DNA from 3 places in the Psychrobacillus sp. FSL W7-1457 genome. Region 3 is predicted to be linked to each of the others. Evidence: predicted binding sites of a transcription regulator. Region 3 holds the regulator's gene; each other region holds the start of a gene.

Region 1 (3,288 bases), 180 kb from region 3:
AATGTATTTTTTGAAATGTTCAATTTCCCATTTGATATGATCATGCTATACGTTTGTCTATTCTTTACTTTATGGTCGGGATTTGATTATTTCTATTTGAATCGCAAAGTGTTACTTGACTCAAAATAGGAAGGAAGTTTTGGGATGAAAGCAGAGATTATTGCGGTAGGATCAGAATTATTGTTAGGACAAATTTCCAATACGAACGCAAGATATATATCCTCCCAGCTGGCAGAGTTAGGGATCGATGTGTATTACCACACAGTAGTTGGAGACAATCCTAATCGTTTGTTAGAAGCTATAAAAATCGCAGAAAATCGAGCTGACCTCATTATTTTTTCAGGAGGTTTAGGACCTACTAAAGATGATCTTACAAAAGAAACAATTTCTAAACACCTTAACAAAAATCTTGTATTAGATGATCATGCAATCATATATATAGAGGATTTCTTTAAAAGAGCTGGAAAAGTAATGACAGAGAACAATAAAAAACAAGCATTAGTTTTAGAAGGCTGTACTGTCCTTGAAAACAAGCATGGAATGGCTCCGGGGATGCTTCTTTCCACAGAGAAACATACATATATGTTATTGCCTGGCCCTCCAAAAGAATTAGAGCCGATGTTCCAATTTGAGGCTAAGCCGCTGTTGCCTAAACTGCTTTATAAAGAAAATGTAATTATGTCCCATGTCATTCGCTTTTATGGTATTGGCGAAGCAGAGCTGGAGAATGAAGTACAGGATTTATTGGACAATCAAACAAATCCTACCCTTGCGCCGCTAGCTTCTGACGGAGAGGTAACATTACGACTTACTGCGAAAGCAGATACGGAAGAAGAAGCTTGGAAAAGGATTGAAAAGCTACAAGCTGAAATCTTAAACCGTGTGGGCAAACATGTGTATGGATATAATAACGAATCTTTAGCCTCCAAGCTAAGAGATATACTAATTGACAACAAGCTAACAATTTCTGCTGCCGAAAGTATGACAGCTGGACTTTTTCAATCAGAGTTGGCTGCAGTCCCAGGAATGGGCGTAGCACTTGTAGGTGGCATTATCACCTACACTGAAGAAGTGAAAATCAATCAGCTTGGTGTTAAAAGAGAAACGATTGATGAACATAGTGTGGTTTCTAGTCATGTTGCAGAAGAAATGGCTAGTCGAGTCAAAGAAAAGTTTGAAACAACGATAGGTGTAGGTATTACTGGAGCAGCTGGACCAGATGGACATGGAGATCAACCGGCAGGAACGGTGTGGATTGGAATAGCGTATGGAGACGTTGCTCCAATTTCTTATAAATTGAATCTATCCGGTATGAGAAACACAAATCGTTTAAGAACAGTTAAGTTTACTATTCATTATTTGATTCGACTTTTAAGAGAAGAAGGATTATCGAAAATTTAATTTTGACAAAGGAAAACGGCTCAAATTATCATTTTGTGCTGTTTTTTTCTATCAAAATCTAATAGTGGTAAAAAATAAACGAATAGATGTTCGCTTTTTTCTTGTAAATTTCTCAAAGACCGAGTATACTAAAGATAGTAAAAAAAATGATAGTTTCTAGGAGGAAATACATTTGGCTAATGATCGTAAAGCAGCGTTAGAAATGGCTTTAAAACAAATAGAGAAACAATTTGGTAAAGGTTCCGTAATGAAATTAGGAGAGAAAACAGACCGTGAAATCTCTACCTCTTCAAGTGGTTCCCTAGCTCTTGATGCAGCACTTGGAATAGGCGGATATCCAAGAGGTCGTATTATTGAAATTTATGGCCCAGAGAGCTCAGGTAAAACAACTGTAGCGCTTCACGCTATTGCAGAAATACAAAAAACAGGTGGGCAAGCGGCATTTATTGATGCAGAGCATGCGTTGGACCCTGTATATGCACAAAAACTAGGCGTTAACATAGATGAATTATTATTATCTCAACCCGACACTGGAGAGCAAGCCCTTGAAATCGCAGAAGCTCTAGTCCGCAGTGGTGCGGTTGAAATCATTGTTATCGACTCTGTTGCAGCATTAGTACCAAAAGCGGAGATAGAAGGAGAAATGGGAGACTCTCATATTGGTCTTCAAGCTCGCTTAATGTCTCAGGCATTACGAAAACTTTCTGGAGTTATTAACAAATCTAACACTATAGCAATCTTTATTAACCAGATTCGTGAAAAAGTTGGAGTAATGTTTGGTAACCCGGAGGTAACGCCGGGTGGTCGCGCACTTAAATTCTACAGCTCTGTCCGCTTAGAAGTAAGACGTGCTGAAGCTATTAAACAAGGTACAGACATTATGGGTAACAAAACGAAAATTAAAGTAGTAAAAAACAAAGTTGCTCCACCATTTAAAACTGCAGAAGTAGATATTATGTACGGAGAAGGAATCTCTCAAGAAGGAGAAATCGTTGATATAGGTTCTGAATACGATATTATCCAAAAAAGTGGTTCTTGGTATGCTTACAATGAAGAACGTATTGGCCAAGGGCGAGAAAACGCTAAGCAATTCTTGAAAGAAAACCCTGCTATTAAAGAAGAAGTGGCATTAAAAATCCGTCAATCTCTAGGTATGACTGCTGGTGCACTTGTTATTGCAGCGCATGAGCCAGAGGACGAAGATGGCGAGTTCGAGCTACTTTTAGAAGATGAATAATAGTTAAAATTAAAAAGATATCAAGAGACTTTCTCTTGGTATCTTTTTTTAAAATCTATTTCTAATATTTTTTGTGAATTTAAACTTATCACAAAGTCCAATTTTAATTGAACTTTAGTATTTATGAATGAGCTAATTTCAAAAATAGAAGCTTTACCTATTAAAAGCGTTCGTTGATGCGACAGGCAGTGACTCTAGTCGGTTGAATGAACATGGATCATTCTTCAGAAAAGGGCCACCAGAGTTGAAACTAATTATAATACTCTTTGCTATGCAGATAAGTATCATGAATCTTTTATTGATTTTTCCTAGTGGTTTTACATAATAAAAGAAAATATGAAATTGTTTTAAATAAGAATTATGAAATCATTTTATTTAGGCAATACCTAAAGTAATAGATATCCTCTCTCTAAAACTAATAATATTCTTCCGTTTCCTTGACAGAGTATTTCTACATCTATACAATTAAAATTGTATAATTTCTTTATTAAATGACTAAAAAGCAGTACAAATATGCATTCAATTAGCATATATGTGCCGACTGAAACTTAAAAGTATAGCAAGAGGGGGTGTTCGAAATGACATTGGAAATTATCATCTCCGCTTTGCTTGGTCTTATTATCGGTGGCGCTGTTGGTTACGGTTATCTG
Region 2 (3,288 bases), 1.5 Mb from region 3:
ACTATTGTTCATACCATGGAAAGCGGTCGATAGCGGAAACCAATTGCACGTAAAATAAAAAAATCCTCCCCTACTTTTATAGGGAAGGACCAATTCTTATTTAGATAGCTTATTTAACTCTACTGCAATTTTAGCTCCAACTCTTGCATTATTGTATACAAGCTCTATATTAGATTCTAATGACTTACCTTCTGTTAACTCTTTTACTTTACCAAGAAGGAATGGTGTTACATCCTTACCTTTAATGCCATTATCTTCAGCTTCTTGCAATGCTGTTTGAATGATTCTATTCATGTATTCCTCGTCCAATGAATATTCTGCTGGGATAGGATTAGCAATGATCGCTCCGCCATTTAGACCTAGCTCCCATTTAACGTTTAGCATTTCAGCAACTTCTTTTTCTTCGTCCATACGGAAGTCTGATTTAAAAGGGCTAGTGGAAGTATAGAATGCTGGGAAAGCTTCCGTTTGGAATCCTACTACTGGTACACCTTTTGTCTCTAAGTATTCTAACGTTAATCCGATATCTAAAATTGACTTAGCACCTGCGCAAACAACTGCAACATTTGTAGAAGCTAACTCTTCAAGGTCAGCTGAAATGTCCATTGTTGTCTCAGCACCTCTATGCACTCCGCCGATACCACCAGTTACAAACATTTGAATTCCTGCAAGATCCGCACAAATCATGGTTGTTGCCACAGTAGTAGCACCGATTTCCTTTGAAGCAACTACATAAGGTAAATCTCTTCTAGAAGTTTTACGAGCATTGCTGCTAGTTGCTAAAGTTTCTAATTCTTCATTGGATAAACCAATTTTAATCTTCCCGTCCATAATTGCGATTGTTGCAGGAACTGCTCCATTATCACGAATAATTTGTTCCACTTTTCTTGCCATTTCAATGTTTTGTGGATAAGGCATCCCATGAGAAATGATAGTAGATTCTAGTGCTACGATTGCTTTTCCTTGTGCCATTCCTTGTTCAACCTCTTGTGAGTACGTTAGATATTTTTTCATTTTAAATATTCCTCCAGTTCATTAGTTAACTTTAATTTTGTTAGTTCAGTTCGTACTGTGTCTACAGATTGGAGTGTTTTGGTAGCGTTAATCATCCCAGTCAGCACAGCCTGCTTTACTTCTACTCCATCCAACGAAGCATGAAGAACCCCAGAAACAAAGGCATCTCCTGCGCCAGTCACGTCTACTACCTGCTCTGTTTGGATGGCAGGCATAAACAACGTCTCAATCTCTTTCCCTGCACATACTACTCCCTTACTGCCATTCGTTATAATGACATGGCGTATGCCTTTTTGGACAAATGCCTCGGCAGTACGTTTCCAAGATTCCTCATCCACAATCTGCGTTTGAAAGTATGTTTCTGCTTCATCCTTATTTGTTATAAGCCACTCTATTCCTTCCAGGTTCTCCGGCATTCGATTCATCTTCGGTGAAGACACTGGAATAATCGCAAGAGGAATCTTATTGCCGACCGCCAATGCGTGAATGTATTCCATTACATCTTTTGGACAGTTCATATCTATTATGAGCATTTGCGCATTGGTAAGATAAGCCTCTTGTTTTTTCATGTATTCCACTGTTAGCTGATCATAAATATCCATATTAGCCAGGGCAAAAAGCATTTCACCCTGTTGGTCTAGTACGGCTGAGTACGTTCCCGTAGAGTAGTTAACAAGCTTTTCTACAGAAAACAAGTTCATCCAGTGACTAGATGCCTTTTCGATAGAAGCGTATTCCATATCGTTTCCGACAACTGTAAGTAGCCTGACGGTATTGCCAAGCCTTCCTAAGTTTTCAGCAATATTTCTTGCAACTCCGCCTATACTTTGCAGGCTTGTAGTTGGATTAGAAGTACCCATTTGTAATTGATCTTTTACTATATACTTTCTATCTACATTAGCTCCGCCTATACAAATAAACTCTTTATTCTCTGGTAAAATGTATGCTCTGCCAATAATCTTCCCACTTTTAATGAGCTGAGAAATGATATTAGCAACTGCTGGCCTGGACATCTTTAAGGCATCTGCCATTTCTTGTTGTGATGCATAAGGATTGTTACGCAAATAGGTCAGAACTTTTAATTCCTTGGATTCCATTAGGACAACCTCCCCTCTTCAAACATTTGTTTTAATTATAAACTTTTGTTTTGAAAAGTCAAAGAAAAACTGACAACTATTTTAAATAATTGTCAGTTTCATTTTATTGGGGTTGGTCGTTTAAGCTGCCATCCTCTAATACTCGAGGCTGTATCAGCACTTCGACACGTCTATTTTTTGCTCTGCCTTCTTCCGTATCATTAGCAGCAACCGGCTTGAATTCTCCGTAGCCCTTTGCACTGAAGTACAGAGGATCAATCGTGTTATTGTTTACTAATATTTTCAAAAAGTTCACCGAGCGCATAACACTTAACTCCCAGTTAGAGGCATAAACACTACTAGATATCGGAATATTATCCGTGTGTCCTGTAATCACAACATTCCGAGGCGGATCAAACACCAGTAAATCTGATATATCTTCTGCAATTTGTCGATACTCTTTTTTTACCTCTGCCTGTCCCAAGTCAAATAAAATGCTATCTCTAATTGTCACTAAAAGACCTTCGCTTGTTAACTCAGTTGCAAATTGTTTCTCTAGCGCATTAACCGCTATGTATTCATCGACACTGTCTTGAATCTCAGATAAAGCTTGCTGATCCTCGATGTAAGCCATGCTTTGATTGGAATCACCGCTATTATTGTTTCTAGGTACGTCCATTGGCGACGGCTGTTCCATTAGTCCGGTCCCCCCATCAAACACTTGATTGAATACCGCGGACATTTGGTTTAGCTTTTCTTGATCAACAGTACTAGAAGCAAATAACACAATAAACAGTGCAAGTAGTAAAGTTAAAATATCTGCGTAAGGAAGAAGCCAAGATTCACTCATTTCCTCTTCATGCTGATGTTTTTTATGCTTCTTTGCCAAGGCCTGCCTCCCCGCTTTCATTTAAAACTTTTTTACGTTCAGACATAGATAGATAAGAAGCCAATTTCTGCTCTATCACACGTGGTGCATCTCCTTCTAAGACAGAAAGGATTCCCTCTAACATCATAGTTTTTTGTCTAACCTCTTGCTTTGACTTTCGTTTTAACTTGTTGGCAAATGGATGCCAAAGCACATAACCTGTGAATATCCCTAATAATGTAGCTATGAATGCAGCGGAAATTGCATGTCCTAATTTTTCTATATCATTCATATCACCTAGCGCTGCTACTAAACCAACTACTGCACCTA
Region 3 (3,288 bases):
TGTTTGGATTTTAGGGAAAAGAATGAGTGCCCAACTTAGAAGAGGGGCTTTTGAAATCCATTTAAATGAGCAATTACTGCTATTTGACCTATATGGTAAGTCTCGTGCCCATACACATGTTGAAATGCCCAACGGATAGTTGGTATAGAAGGCGGGCTCCACCCATCAGAAAAGATAGGGACCTCTATCAATTGATTTAAATCAATAGTTTCCATACTTTCAAGAATTGCATCTGTATGTAATCTGATCTCTTCATAGGCTTTAATAATTTCTAATGGTTGGGAATATTCATCTACAGTTAATATTAAATTCTTCTTGAAAGCAACTTCATTTATCCAATAATCCTCACTTGTAGCAATATGTGATATTACCCAAGCTAAATTGTTTGGGTAGTCTTTTGTCGTTTTTAACCAATTTTCTTCAGGTAAATTTTTTAAGTAGGGCAATAACGTTTTTCGATAATCGTTCCGATAAGGGAATAGCATCTTTCATCTTCCTTTCGTTGGTAATTAAACTATAACTCTCTTTGGTTTATTAGTTTTTTATTGGGGTAATAATAGAGGATTAGTTAAATGAATAATCCATTTTTTATATAGAAACACAAATAACGAACAATTAAAAGATAGTAGAGATTAATATGCTGTTTTAATTTTAAAGTAGAATTAATTTCCGCTCATATTTTATTTAGTAAAAGCTATTCATGAACGTAAAATAATATAAAACATGGCGGAGGGGTAAGTGTGGAAACTAAAGAGATGATTCATACAATTAACGATTGTATGGAAAAATTAGACTATATTACAGTTAGGAAATATATAATTGATAATATACATCATCTTAACTTATATAAGCATTTGTTAGATGACGCTACTTTAAATGTCTTACAGTATTTAAACACTACCATTGACTCTGAACCTCAGCCTGTATCTCGCCAAGAGGTGGCGATTATCTATTCAATTAATATGTACTCAAAAATGTTTGACGTGAGATCATTAAGAATGAAAATAAAAGAAAACCCGTCCTTACTAATGAGGCAAGATATCAGGCATTATTTTAATGAGGAATCTAAAACATTGTTAGAAGGAATGAGAGTGATTTCTAATCATGCAAACAAGGTATAAGCCATTAAATCAAAAATAAAACCCCTTCACATATAAATGCGAAGGGGTTTTTCGATGATCTAAACAGAAATGTCCACTTTCTAGTTTAGATATGATATCGGCTCTACGTAATCATACTATGATACGGAAATAAGTCAAGAGATTATTAGTGGATATGTCGGTATACTCCAACTACTTTTCCTAAAATCGAAACTTGGTTCACAATAATAGGGTCCATAGTCGAGTTTTCTGGTTGTAATCTAAAATATGTCTTTTCTTTAAAGAACCGTTTCACAGTAGCTTCGTCATCTTCAGTCATTGCAACTACAATATCCCCGTTATTAGCAGATTGTTGTTGTTTAACCACAACATAATCTCCATTCAAGATTCCAGCTTCAATCATACTGTCACCCATAATTTCTAACATGAATAGATGGTCGTCTGATGTACCGAACGTCTCAGGTAAAGGAAAAAATTCTTCAACATTTTCAATAGCTGTTATAGGCATACCTGCAGTAACTTTACCTACCAAAGGAACATGCACAACTCCCTGTCTTTCCACAGAAACTTCCAGACCGTCCAATATTTCAATAGCGCGTGGTTTTGTAGGATCTCTCCGAATTAACCCTTTACTCTCTAATCTTGCTAAGTGACCATGCACTGTAGAGCTTGAGGCAAGTCCAACAGCCTCGCCAATTTCACGTACGGAAGGTGGATAGCCTTTTTTACGAACCTCTTCTTTTATAAAAGCTAAAATATCTTCCTGTCTTTTCGACGCTTTCTTCAATGAGTTCACCTCTTTTAGTAATAAATTACCTACTATATTAATACTTGTTAATAGTATAACAGTGTCCTATACAATATGCAAACATAGGTTCTAAAATATGTTGACAAAAACAAGTGTTCGCATTATTATTAAATTATACATACCGAACAAACATTCTTATTTGGAGGTTTTAACATGAATTGGTTAAAAAACAATTATTTTTTAGCGTTATTTTTAGGACTTAATCTAATTTTCATAACAACTATGGCTATTACACATACAATCTCGGCAGAGAAAAATTACGAAATTCATATAGAACAAGGAGATTCCCTTTGGGGACTTGCTAGTGAATATGGAGTAAAAGATTCTAAAGAAGACTGGATTAGTAAAGTTATTGAAATGAATAATTTATATGATACCTCTATTAAACCAGGAGATGTTATAGTAATTCCAAAGGTAAGTGAGAACTATCACTTAAATTATGGAACAGAGGTAGCAGGAGAATGAAATCAGTTATTTATTGTCGGGTAAGTACAGACAAGTCTACTCAAGAAACTTCACTAGAGAGACAAGAAGAAGAGCTAATAGATTTTGCAACAAAACAGGGTTATGAGGTTTCTCAAGTATTCTTAGACCAGCATAGTGGGTACGATGTGGAGAGAGATGGCCTACTAGAAATGCTTAATTATGTGAAGGAAAACGATATTAAAGCTGTATTTGTCCAAGATGAAACTAGAATCGGCAGAGGAAATGGGAGAATGGCAGTCCTTCATATGCTGCAGAAAACGAATACTACAGTATTTACATTGCAAGATAAAGGAATATTAAACCTGAATGAAATGGATTCTATGCTTTTAGAAATTCTTGCCTTAGTGGAGGAGTATCAGCGCAAAATTCACAACGCCAAAATTAAACGTGGGATGAAACGAGCAATCTCGCAAGGTTATAAGCCAGAAAAGAATTTAAAAACTCGAGGGAATCCTGAAGGAAGAGATCGTATAGATATACCGGTTGATGAAATAGTCCGGTTAAGAAATGCAGGACTAACTTATGAGGAAATTACATCCACTCTCAAAGGGTTAGGATTTCATATAAGTAAAGCTACCGTACATAGAAGATATATTGAATATAAAGAAGCACACGAAGAGTAAAGACTTGCACTTCGTGTGTTTTTTTCATACCTTTATATAAGAGATAGCTGAAAGGATGAAATTAAATGTTAAGTAAAGAAAAATTAGCACGTATTAACGAGCTGTCAAAGAAATCTAAGTCTAGCGGATTATCTATTGAAGAGGCAAAAGAACAAAGTGCACTACGCAAAGAATATTTGGAAACATTTAGAGCGACGATGAGAGATACAATTGAAAATGTAAAAGTTATTGACCCGTCTGGAAATGATGTAACGCCAGAAAAGGTCCAGCA

The links. The regulator LexA, encoded in region 3, represses DNA repair genes until DNA is damaged. The targets are predictions, from matches to a motif close to CGAACATATGTTCG.
Region 1: the regulator LexA is predicted to act here: its motif matches at 1,481-1,494, upstream of recA (recombinase RecA).
Region 2: the regulator LexA is predicted to act here: its motif matches at 2,131-2,144, upstream of NSQ95_RS15400 (carbohydrate kinase).

What each region holds. Positions count from the first base shown of each region.
Region 1 is NZ_CP151993.1:1,458,112-1,461,399, forward strand. Features, by position in the region: gene pgsA (CDP-diacylglycerol--glycerol-3-phosphate 3-phosphatidyltransferase) at 1-129, shown strand, start outside; gene NSQ95_RS06820 (competence/damage-inducible protein A) at 145-1,401, shown strand; gene recA (recombinase RecA) at 1,574-2,638, shown strand; gene rny (ribonuclease Y) at 3,217-3,288, shown strand, end outside.
Region 2 is NZ_CP151993.1:3,131,364-3,134,651, forward strand. Features, by position in the region: gene NSQ95_RS15395 (pseudouridine-5'-phosphate glycosidase) at 97-1,014, opposite strand; gene NSQ95_RS15400 (carbohydrate kinase) at 1,011-2,111, opposite strand; gene motB (flagellar motor protein MotB) at 2,215-2,979, opposite strand; gene motA (flagellar motor stator protein MotA) at 2,963-3,288, opposite strand, start outside.
Region 3 is NZ_CP151993.1:1,633,996-1,637,283, forward strand. Features, by position in the region: gene NSQ95_RS07765 (DinB family protein) at 36-485, opposite strand; gene NSQ95_RS07770 (hypothetical protein) at 741-1,121, shown strand; gene lexA (transcriptional repressor LexA) at 1,267-1,887, opposite strand; gene NSQ95_RS07780 (LysM peptidoglycan-binding domain-containing protein) at 2,062-2,373, shown strand; gene NSQ95_RS07785 (recombinase family protein) at 2,370-3,017, shown strand; gene NSQ95_RS07790 (DUF896 domain-containing protein) at 3,083-3,288, shown strand, end outside.